3 regions of the Beutenbergia cavernae DSM 12333 genome follow, and region 1 is predicted to be linked to each of the others. Evidence: predicted binding sites of a transcription regulator. Region 1 holds the regulator's gene; each other region holds the start of a gene.
The links. Region 1 encodes HrcA, which represses chaperone genes, less so after heat shock. Its sites were predicted from a motif close to TTNGCACTCGNNNNNNNCGAGTGCNAA; they were not measured.
Positions count from the first base shown of each region.

Region 2: the regulator HrcA is predicted to act here: its motif matches at 1,464-1,490, upstream of BCAV_RS04535 (FmdB family zinc ribbon protein).
Region 3: the regulator HrcA is predicted to act here: its motif matches at 1,923-1,949, upstream of groL (chaperonin GroEL).

Region 1 covers NC_012669.1:1,998,497-2,001,769, reverse strand. The annotation lists gene dnaJ (molecular chaperone DnaJ) at 1-1,106, opposite strand, end outside; gene hrcA (heat-inducible transcriptional repressor HrcA) at 1,128-2,183, opposite strand; gene BCAV_RS08800 (DUF3097 family protein) at 2,466-3,273, shown strand, end outside.
Region 2 covers NC_012669.1:1,006,966-1,010,238, reverse strand. The annotation lists gene BCAV_RS04540 (penicillin acylase family protein) at 1-1,378, opposite strand, end outside; gene BCAV_RS04535 (FmdB family zinc ribbon protein) at 1,528-1,863, shown strand; gene BCAV_RS04530 (SAF domain-containing protein) at 1,962-2,642, shown strand; gene mscL (large conductance mechanosensitive channel protein MscL) at 2,664-3,233, shown strand; gene BCAV_RS04520 (hypothetical protein) at 3,261-3,273, opposite strand, start outside.
Region 3 covers NC_012669.1:915,280-918,552, reverse strand. The annotation lists gene groL (chaperonin GroEL) at 178-1,806, opposite strand; gene BCAV_RS04115 (hypothetical protein) at 2,067-2,540, shown strand; gene BCAV_RS04110 (hypothetical protein) at 2,537-3,273, shown strand, end outside.

The DNA of each region.
Region 1 (3,273 bases):
CGCAGCCGGGCGAACATCCCAGGTCCGGCGGGCGCCAGGCGCGCCTCCGGGCGCTCCTCCCCGCGGAGTGCGGCGAGCTCGCGCAGGAGCTGCTCCTGGCGCTCGTCGAGCTGGGTCGGCACCTCGACGTCGACGTGCACGTGGAGGTCGCCGCGCCCGCCGCCGTGCAGCCGCCCGACGCCGAGACCGCGCAGCGTCACGACCTGCTCGGGCTGCGTCCCCGGGCGGATGTCGACCTGCTGGGCGCCGTCGAGCGTCTCGAGCTCGAGCACCGTGCCGAGCGCCGCCGCCGTGACCGGCAGCGCCATGGTGCAGTGCAGGTCGTCGCCGCGCCGGGTGAACACCGGGTGCGCCCGCTCCCGGATCTCGACGTACAGGTCGCCCGCGGGCCCTCCGCCGGGGCCGACCTCGCCCTGGCCGGTGAGCTTGATCCGGGTCCCGGACTCGACGCCCGCGGGCACGTCGAGGCCGATGGTGCGCCGGGTCCGCACCCGGCCCTCCCCGGCGCACTCGGGGCACGGGTCCGGGATCGTCGAGCCGAAGCCGCCGCACGCGTCGCACCGCTGCGTCGTCATGACCTGGCCGAGGAACGAGCGCGCGACCCGCTGCACGGAGCCGCGCCCGCCGCACACGTCGCACGTGCGCGGGCCGGTGCCCGGGCGGGAGCACGTGCCGTGGCACGTGCCGCACATGACGGCCGTCTCGACCTGGAGGTCACGGTGCGTGCCGAACGTGGCGTCGGCGAGGTCGACGTCGATCCGCACGAGCGCGTCCTGGCCACGGCGTGCCCGCGGCACCGGCCCGCGGGCGGCCGGACCGCCGGACGCCGCGCTGAAGAACGTCTCGAAGATGTCCGAGAACGCGAACCCGGCACCGGCGTCGCCGCCCATCCCGTTCATCCCGGGCATCCCGCCCATGTCGTAGGCTCGACGCTTCTCCGGGTTGGACAGGACCTCGTGCGCGGCCGTGATGTCCTTGAACCGCTCGGCCTCGACCGGCCCGGCGACGTCCGGGTGGTGCGTCCGCGCGAGCTTGCGGTACGCCCTCTTGATCTCCTCGGTCGTCGCGTCACGGCTGACGCCCAGGACCTCGTAGTAATCCGTCACGTGTGGCTTCCTGCTCGAAGATCAGCCGCCGAGGGCCCTGGAGAGATAGCGGGCGACGGCACGCACCGACGCCATGGTCGTGGGGTAGTCCATCCGGGTCGGACCGAGAACTCCGAGGTAGGCGACGGCGTCGTCCGCCGCGACCCCACCGTAACCCGACGCGACGATCGACGTCTCCGCCAGACCCGCGTGCCGGTTCTCGTGGCCGATCCGCACGCTGATGCCGTCGCCGCGCTCGGAGCGCACCTCCTCGGCGTCGAGCGCCATCTCGGACAGCAGGCGCAGCAGTACCACCTGCTCCTCGAGCGCCTCGAGCACGGGGCTGATGGTGCGCGGGAAGTCCGTGTCGGAACGCGCCAGGTTGGCCGTGCCGGCCATGACGATGCGTTCCTCCGTCTCCTCCGCGAGCGCCTCGGCGATCACGGCGTTGACGGCGTCGACGAACGGGCGGTCGGCCGGGGCGAAGTAGGTGGGCAGCATCTCGAGCTCGACGCCGAGACGCGGCATGCGCCGCCCGGCACCCACCGCGTTCAGCCGGGCTCGCAGCTCCGCGACGACAGCCTCGTCGGGCGCGGCGTCGGCCGCCAGCTCGATCGTGCGCTGCTCCACCCGCCCGGTGTCCATGATCATGACGACGAGCAGACGACCCGGGGCCATCGGGACGAGCTCGATGTGCCGCAGCGTCGTGCGGCGCAACGAGGGGTACTGGACGACGGCGACCTGGTGCGTGATCTGCGCGAGGAGCCGCACCGTGCGGTCGACGACGTCGTCCAGGTCGACGGCCTCGTCGAGCAGGTGCTCGATCGCGCGGCGCTCCGCCGGCGTGAGCGGCTTGAGCGTGGAGAGCCGGTCGACGAAGAGCCGGTACCCCTTGTCGGTCGGCACGCGTCCGGCCGACGTGTGCGGCTGCGCGATGTAGCCGCTCTCCTCGAGCGCCGCCATGTCGTTCCGGATGGTCGCCGGGGAGACGCCGAGCGCGTGCCGTTCGACGAGCGCACGGGACCCGACGGGCTCCCGGGTGCTCACGTAGTCGCGCACGATCGCGCGCAGGACCTCGAGGCGTCGTTCGTCGCTCATGGTCCTCCCTCGATCGCGTGCCAGCACTCACCCGGGCCGAGTGCCAATTCTACGCTGCTGCCAGCGCGCGCCTCCGGCGTCCCGGCGCCGCCATCCTCGCGGCCGCACCGGCCGGGCGGGCGCACCGACGGGCGACACGCCGTCGGCCCCGGCGATTCCGGCCGTCCCCCGGTGGGTCGCGCGTCACGACGCCGACCGGTGCGGCATCCTCGCCGGGTGCCTTCCGACCGCCGTGGGTTCCCCGACCCTTACGGGCCAGATGCTCTGAGCGCCGATCCGCGAGTGCGGACCGGCACCCGCCGCGTGACGCGCGACGAGCCGGCGGTCGCCGGCCTCGTCGTCGAGGACGTCGAGACGGGCTGGGTCGGCGCCGTCGTGCGCGTCGAGAAGAGCGCGGGCGGGGTCACCGTCGCTCTCGAGGACCGGCGCGGAACCACCAGGACCTTCCCGCTCGGGCCGGGCTTCTGGGTCGACGGCGAACCGGTGCGGCTCGTGATGCCGCGCGGCGAGCGCCCCCGCGCCGCGGTCCGCACCGCGAGCGGCTCGCGCGCCGTGGCCGGCGCACGCGCCCGGGTGGCGCGGGCCTCGCGCCTGTGGGTCGAGGGACGCCACGACGCCGAGCTCGTGGAGCACGTGTGGGGCGAGGACCTGCGGATCGAGGGGGTCGTCGTCGAGCTGCTCGACGGCGTCGACAACCTCGCCGACGCGCTCACGGAGTTCGCGCCGGGTCCCGGGCGCCGCGCGGGCGTCCTGGTCGACCACCTCGTGCCCGGGAGCAAGGAGCAGCGCCTCACCGCCGAGGCTCTGCGCCGGCTCGGTCCTGCGGCCGACGCGGTGCTCGTGCTCGGGCACCCCTACGTCGACGTCTGGCAGGCCGTCCGGCCGGAACGCGTCGGTCTGCGCGTATGGCCCGACGTCCCCCGGTCGGAGGACATCAAGACCGGCACGCTGCGCGCGCTCGGCTGGCCGCACGCGGACCAGGCGGACGTCGCCGCGGGCTGGAAGCGGATCCTGCGCAACGTGCGCGACTACCGCGACCTCGACCCCGCGCTGCTGGGCCGGGTCGAGGAGCTCGTCGACTTCGTCACCG
Region 2 (3,273 bases), 990 kb from region 1:
CCGCGTCGGCCGAGCGGCCGGGCTCCAGCGCCGTCCACGCGAGCGCGACGCCGTACCCCTCCCGGGCCGGCCGCGGCGACCCCTCCGGCAGCGGCGCCTCGGTGGCGAGCTCGAGATCGGGCAGCACTTCGTCGACGAGCGGCCCGTGCTCCGTCGACCGCACCGTCAGCTGGATCGGGTCGGCCCCGTTGACCTCGATGGTCTCGGTGCGTTCGACCACGGGGACGCGCTCACCGTCCCGCAGGTACGTCCCGTCGGTGAAGAGTCGTTCGAGGTAGAAGTCGGTGACGTCGGCGCCGAGGTTCGTGAGGCCCCAGGCCAGTGCGTCGTTGTGCCCGATGATCACGCCCGGGAACCCCGCGAACGTGTACCCGGCGACGTCGAACGGGCACTCGTCGCCGACGTCGCGGCAGTGGAGGCCGGCCTGGTACCACAGGCCCGGCGCCGTGATCCCGAGGTGGGGGTCGTTCGCGAGGAGGGGATCCCCCGAGGCGGTGTGCTCGCCGCCGACGACCCACGAGTTCGAGCCGATGCCGTCGCCCTCGCCGAGCAGGTGCGGGACTGCCCCGAGCGCCTCGACGACCCCCGCGAGCGCGTCCTCGCTGCCCGCCGGCAGCGAGGCGTCGTCGACGTCGGGCGTGCCGGGGTCGGGGGGCGGCGACGACGGCGTCCCGTCCGTGATGATGGGCGGGTTCGTCTCGGCGGGGTACGGCGGGAAGAGGTCGCCGACGAGCGAGGTGTCCTGGGTGCTGCCGTACGCGGCCGCGCGCAGCAGCTCGTCGTCGTAGTTCCCCCGCAGGTCCCAGGCCATCGCCTTGAGCCACGCGACGGAGTCGATGGGGTCCCAGGGCTCGATCGCCTCGACGCTGACCTGCGTGCCGAGCACCGTGTACTCGATGGCCGCGGCGCTGGGCGTCCGCCGGTCGAGATAGGCGTTCACGCCGTCGGCGTACGCCGTGAGGTGGTCGCGGGTCTGCTGACTCAGCAGGTCCCACTCCTGCTCGGCGACCCGCCGCCACCCGAACGTGCGGATCACGGAGTCGGCCTGGATCGCCGCCTCCTGGTCGCCCACCAGCTCCGCGACCCGGCCGGAGGTGACGTGGCGCCGATAGTCCATCTCGAAGAAGCGGTCCTGCGCGTGGACATAGCCCTGCGCGAAGAACAGGTCGTGCGGGTCGTCGGCGTAGATCTGCGGGATGCCGAGATCGTCGCGGACCACGTCGACGTCGTTGCCGAGACCCGGGATCCGGGTCTCGCCGGACGTGGTCGGCAGGGGCCGGCGGATGACGATCGCGGCTGTGACGGTCGACGCCGCGAGCACCACGACGAGGACGACGGCCACGGCGGTGACGACGCGGCGGACGAGCGAGGCTGACACGGGCTCGAGCGTATCCGTCCCCGAGCGAGGACTCCGGAGGCGGCGCCAGCGGGCAGGATCGGGGCCGACGAGAAGGGCAGTAGAGTTGGCACTCGGTAGTGACAAGTGCTAGCGGCGGCGTCATCCGCATCCGTCGCCGAGGAGGATCCGTGCCGACCTACGCCTACCGGTGCACCGCGTGCCAGCACGCGTTCGACGTGCACCAGTCGTTCTCCGACGACGCCCTGACCGAGTGCCCCGAGTGCGGCGGCTCGCTCCGCAAGGTGTTCTCCGCCGTCGGCGTCGTCTTCAAGGGCTCCGGGTTCTACCGGAACGACGCCCGGGGCGGCACGGCGGGCGCGGCGACGGCGTCCGGCGGCGGCACGGAGAGCGCGTCGACGCCGTCCACGTCGTCCGGGTCCGACTCCACGTCGAGCTCGAGCACCTCGTCCGGCACGTCCTCGACCACCACGGCGACGAAGCCCGCGGCCGCCGCGGCATCCTGAGCCGCCGGTTGTCCCCGGTGTGAGACCGGGGCCGCCTCGGCCCGTGCGTCCCCAGGGGCGGGCCCGTGGTCGCGGGCGCCGGACCTAGCGTCCGTGGGATGGCACGCCTCCCCAGCGACAGTCCTCCCCGGGCGCCGTCCCGGACGTCACGGCATGTGCGCGTCGCGCTCTGGCGCGCTCGGCACGTCGTGGCGGCGCTCGCCCTCGCCGTGGCTGCGACGATGGCGCTCGCGACGCTGCGACCACCCGATCCCCCGAGCGTCGACGTCCTGGTCGCCGCGCACGACATCGCCGCCGCACAGGAGATCGTCCCGGCCGACGTCCGGGTCGTGGCGCTGCCCGCCGACGCCGTCCCGCCCGACGCGCTGGACGCGGCCGACGACGTCGTCGGTCGGCAGCTGGCGCACGCCCTCCCGGCCGGATACCCGCTCGGGCCGGGCATGGTGCTCGGTCCCGGACTCGCCGACGGCGCGCCGCGAGGCACGACGGTGGTGCCCGTGCGGTTCGCCGACCCCCTCCTGACGTCGGTGCTCGAGCCGGGCGCGACCGTCGACCTGGTCGCCGCCGGCGACCAGGAGGCGGGAGCCCACGTCCTGGCGACGGACGCCGTCGTGCTCGCGCGAGTGGATGGCGAGGCGGGCGGCGGCATCGGCGGACTCACGTCGTCGGCCCCCGACGCACCTCTGCTCCTGGTCGCGGTTCGCCCCGACGTGGCTACGCTCGTCGTCGAGGCGAGCGCCCGCGGCACGCTCACGGTGGTCCTCGTGCCCTCGCCCTGACGCCGACCCGAGGAGACACGCATGTCGCAGCAAGGACCGGCCGCAGGAGCCGCGGCGCAACGAAGGGCCGCCGCCGCGAAGGCCGGCGGCATGCTCAGCGGCTTCAAGGAGTTCATCGCCCGCGGGAATGCCGTCGAGCTGGCGGTCGGGATCGTCATCGGCGCGGCGTTCACCGCCGTCATCACGGCGGTGGTCGAGGGTGTCCTCAACCCGCTCATCGGCGGCATCTTCGGCCAGCCCAACCTCGACAACATCTGGGTGTGGACGCTCAACGAGGGTGATCCCGCCGCGGGCATCCCGCCGTCCGAGATGAAGGTCGGCATGGTGCTGACCGCTCTCGTCAACTTCGTGCTCGTCGCGGCAGCGATCTACTTCCTCGTCGTCGCGCCGCTCAACGCCCTGGCGCGCCGCCGGGCTACCGGGCAGGAACCGGAGCCGGCGATCCCCGCGGAGGACATCCAGCTGCTCACCGAGATCCGCGACCTGCTCGCGCGCCAGGCTCCGGCCGGCGGTCCGGCCGGTGGCGGCGGCGCAGCACCGTCCGCACCGTCGTACCCGCCGCAGCCGCCCAGCGGGCCCGGCTCGGTCTGACCTGCGCGCCGCAGGCGCTGCCCGGCGTCAGCCCCAGTGC
Region 3 (3,273 bases), 1.1 Mb from region 1:
CTCGTACTTCCCGTCGAGCCTCGTACCTCAGGGTGCGAGGCTCGACGGGAAGTACGAGGTTCAGCACCTGTGGTGCGCGGAGACGACGACGGCGGGCGCCCCCGTGGGGACACCCGCCGTCGCCTGGTGCTCTGCCCGGCCGAGGCCGGAGGCGGAGCGGTGTGGGTCAGATGTGGCTCAGAAGCCCATGCCGCCCATGTCGCCGTCGCCACCGCCGGCGGGCGCGGACGCCTTCTCCGGCTTGTCGGCCACGATGGCCTCGGTGGTGAGGAACAGACCGGCGATCGAGGCGGCGTTCTGCAGCGCGGAACGCGTCACCTTGACCGGGTCGTTGATGCCGGCAGCGAGGAGGTCCTCGTAGTCGCCGGTCGCGGCGTTGAGGCCGTGACCCGCGGGCAGCGAGCGCACCTTCTCCGCCACGACGCCGCCCTCGAGGCCGGCGTTGATGGCGATCTGCTTGAGCGGGGCGTCGATGGCGACCTTGACGATGTTGCCACCGGTGGACTCGTCGCCGACCAGCTCGAGCGTCTCGAACGCGACCTTGCCGGCCTGGATGAGCGCGACGCCGCCTCCGGCGACGATGCCCTCCTCCACGGCCGCCTTGGCGTTGCGCACGGCGTCCTCGATGCGGTGCTTGCGCTCCTTGAGCTCGACCTCCGTCGCCGCGCCGGCCTTGATGACGGCGACGCCGCCGGCCAGCTTCGCGAGGCGCTCCTGGAGCTTCTCGCGGTCGTAGTCGGAGTCCGAGTTCTCGATCTCGGCGCGGATCTGCGCGACGCGACCGGCGAGCTGGTCCGGGTCACCGGCACCCTCGACGATCGTGGTCTCGTCCTTGGTCACGACGATCTTGCGCGCCTGACCGAGGGCGTCGAGGTCGGCGTTCTCGAGCGAGAGGCCGACGGTCTCGGAGATGACCTGGCCGCCCGTGAGGATCGCCATGTCCTGCAGCATCGCCTTGCGGCGGTCGCCGAAGCCGGGAGCCTTGACGGCGACCGACTTGAACGTGCCCTTGAGCTTGTTCACGACGAGCGTGGCAAGAGCCTCGCCCTCGATGTCCTCGGCGATGATGACGAGCGACTTGCCGCCCTGGATGACCTTCTCCAGGAGGGGCAGGAGGTCCTTGACGCTCGAGATCTTCGACTCGACGAGCAGGATGTACGCGTCCTCGAGGACGGCCTCCTGGCGCTCCTGGTCCGTCACGAAGTACGCGGACAGGTAGCCCTTGTCGAAGCGCATGCCCTCGGTGAGCTCGAGCTCGAGGCCGAGCGCGTTGGACTCCTCGACGGTGATGACGCCTTCCTTGCCCACCTTGTCGAGGGCCTCGGCGATGAGCTCGCCGATCGCGGGGTCGCCGGCGGAGATGCCCGCGGTCGCGGCGATCTCCTCCTTGGTCTCGACCTCCTTGGCCTGCTCGAGCAGCGCGGCGGTGACAGCCTCGACCGCCTTGTCGATGCCCTTCTTGAGGGCGATCGGGTTGGCGCCGGCCGCCACGTTGCGCAGACCCTCGCGCACGAGCGCCTGGGCGAGCACGGTGGCGGTCGTGGTGCCGTCGCCGGCGACGTCGTCAGTCTTCTTGGCGACCTCCTTGACGAGCTCCGCGCCGATCTTCTCGAACGGCTCCTCGAGCTCGATCTCCTTCGCGATGGACACGCCATCGTTGGTGATCGTGGGGGCGCCCCACTTCTTCTCGAGCACGACGTTGCGGCCCTTGGGGCCGAGGGTGACCTTGACGGCGTCGGCGAGGTGGTTGAGCCCTCGCTCCATGCCGCGGCGGGCCTCCTCTTCGAAGGCAATGATCTTTGCCATGAGGTGTGGATCCTCCGCTGTTGCGGTGTGCGGCCGGTGCGACGCCCGCGACGGACGACGTCACTCAGGGCGGTCACGTCCCGCCCGTCGCAACGCCTCATCGGCATCGGCCAGGGTTGTCACTCTCGTGGTGAGAGTGCTAACCCATTATTGGCACTCTCCTCCTGCGAGTGCAAGGCGCGTCCTCAGCGGGCGCCGTCGCGTCGCGTCGTCTCGCAGATCCATCATCCTCGTGCCGGGGCCGCACTAGAGTGACCCTCATGTCCAGCGGGTCGGAGGCGACGACGCCTCGCGCGCTCCGGCCGGCAGGCATCGCCTGGCGGCTCGCCGTCACAGCCCTCGTGCTCGTGGTCCTCGTCGTCGGGCAGGTCCGCGACACCAACGACCTCTTCCCGTTCGGCTCGCTGTCGCAGTACGCGACGGCCCGGGACATGAACGGCACCGTGCGGTCGGTCTACCTCAGCGCCGAGTTCGCTGACGGCACCACCGACCAGATCGCGCTGAACCAGAACGTCGTCGGCGTCGGCCGCGCGGAGATCGAGGGGCAGCTCGACCGGATCATCTCCGACCCGTCGCTGCTGCAGGGCCTCGCCGACGCGCACGCGGCACTTCGGCCGAGCGACCCGCAGCCGACCCACCTCTACCTGCGTCGCTCGATCCGCCAGCTGGAGGACGGGCTCGTCGTCGGGGAGCCGGAGATCGAGACGCTGACCGAGTGGGAGGTCGAGCGGTGAGCGCGACGACGACGACGCCGTCCGGCGGCCTCCTGCGGAAGGTGGGTGGCGCCGTGACCGGCTGGTGGTTCACGCCGCTGCCGCTCGCACGCGTCGCCGTGTTCCGGGTGCTCGTCTACGCATTCGTCGTGTTCGACGTGCTGTTCGTCGCGAACGACGTCATCCCGCACGGCTACACACCGGACCTGTACCAGCCGACGCTGCTGGGCCGCGTCCTGCACCTGCCGCCGCTCGGCGTCGCGGGCGGGTGGGCTCTGCTCGTGGTGCTGGTCGCCGCGTGCGTGCTCGGCATCGTGGCCACCACCAGCACGCGGGTGAGCGGCCGGGTGCAGCTCGTGACCGGCTGGACCGTGGCCGTCGCGTTCTGGGTGTGGATGCTCAACTCGCAGGGTTTCGCGTACGTCAGCCACGACCACCTCGCGCTCATGGTGGCCGTCGCCGTGCTGCCGACGGTCGGCGTCGCGCGGCCGTTCGACGTCGACACCTCGCAGGCCGCCGGGTGGGCACTGCGCTGCACCCAGATCGCCGTCGTGCTCACGTACTTCGGCTCGGCGTTCAGCAAGTGGATCCGGTCCGGCTCCCCGCAGGCGTGGGCGAACGGCGCCGTGTTCGTGTGGGCGATCATGCGCCGCGGCTCCGACCTGGTGACGTGGACGCTGCAGTTCCCGTGGATCCTGCGCCTCGGGCAGTGGGGCCTGCTCGCGATCGAGTTCCTCTCCCCTGTCGTGCTGTT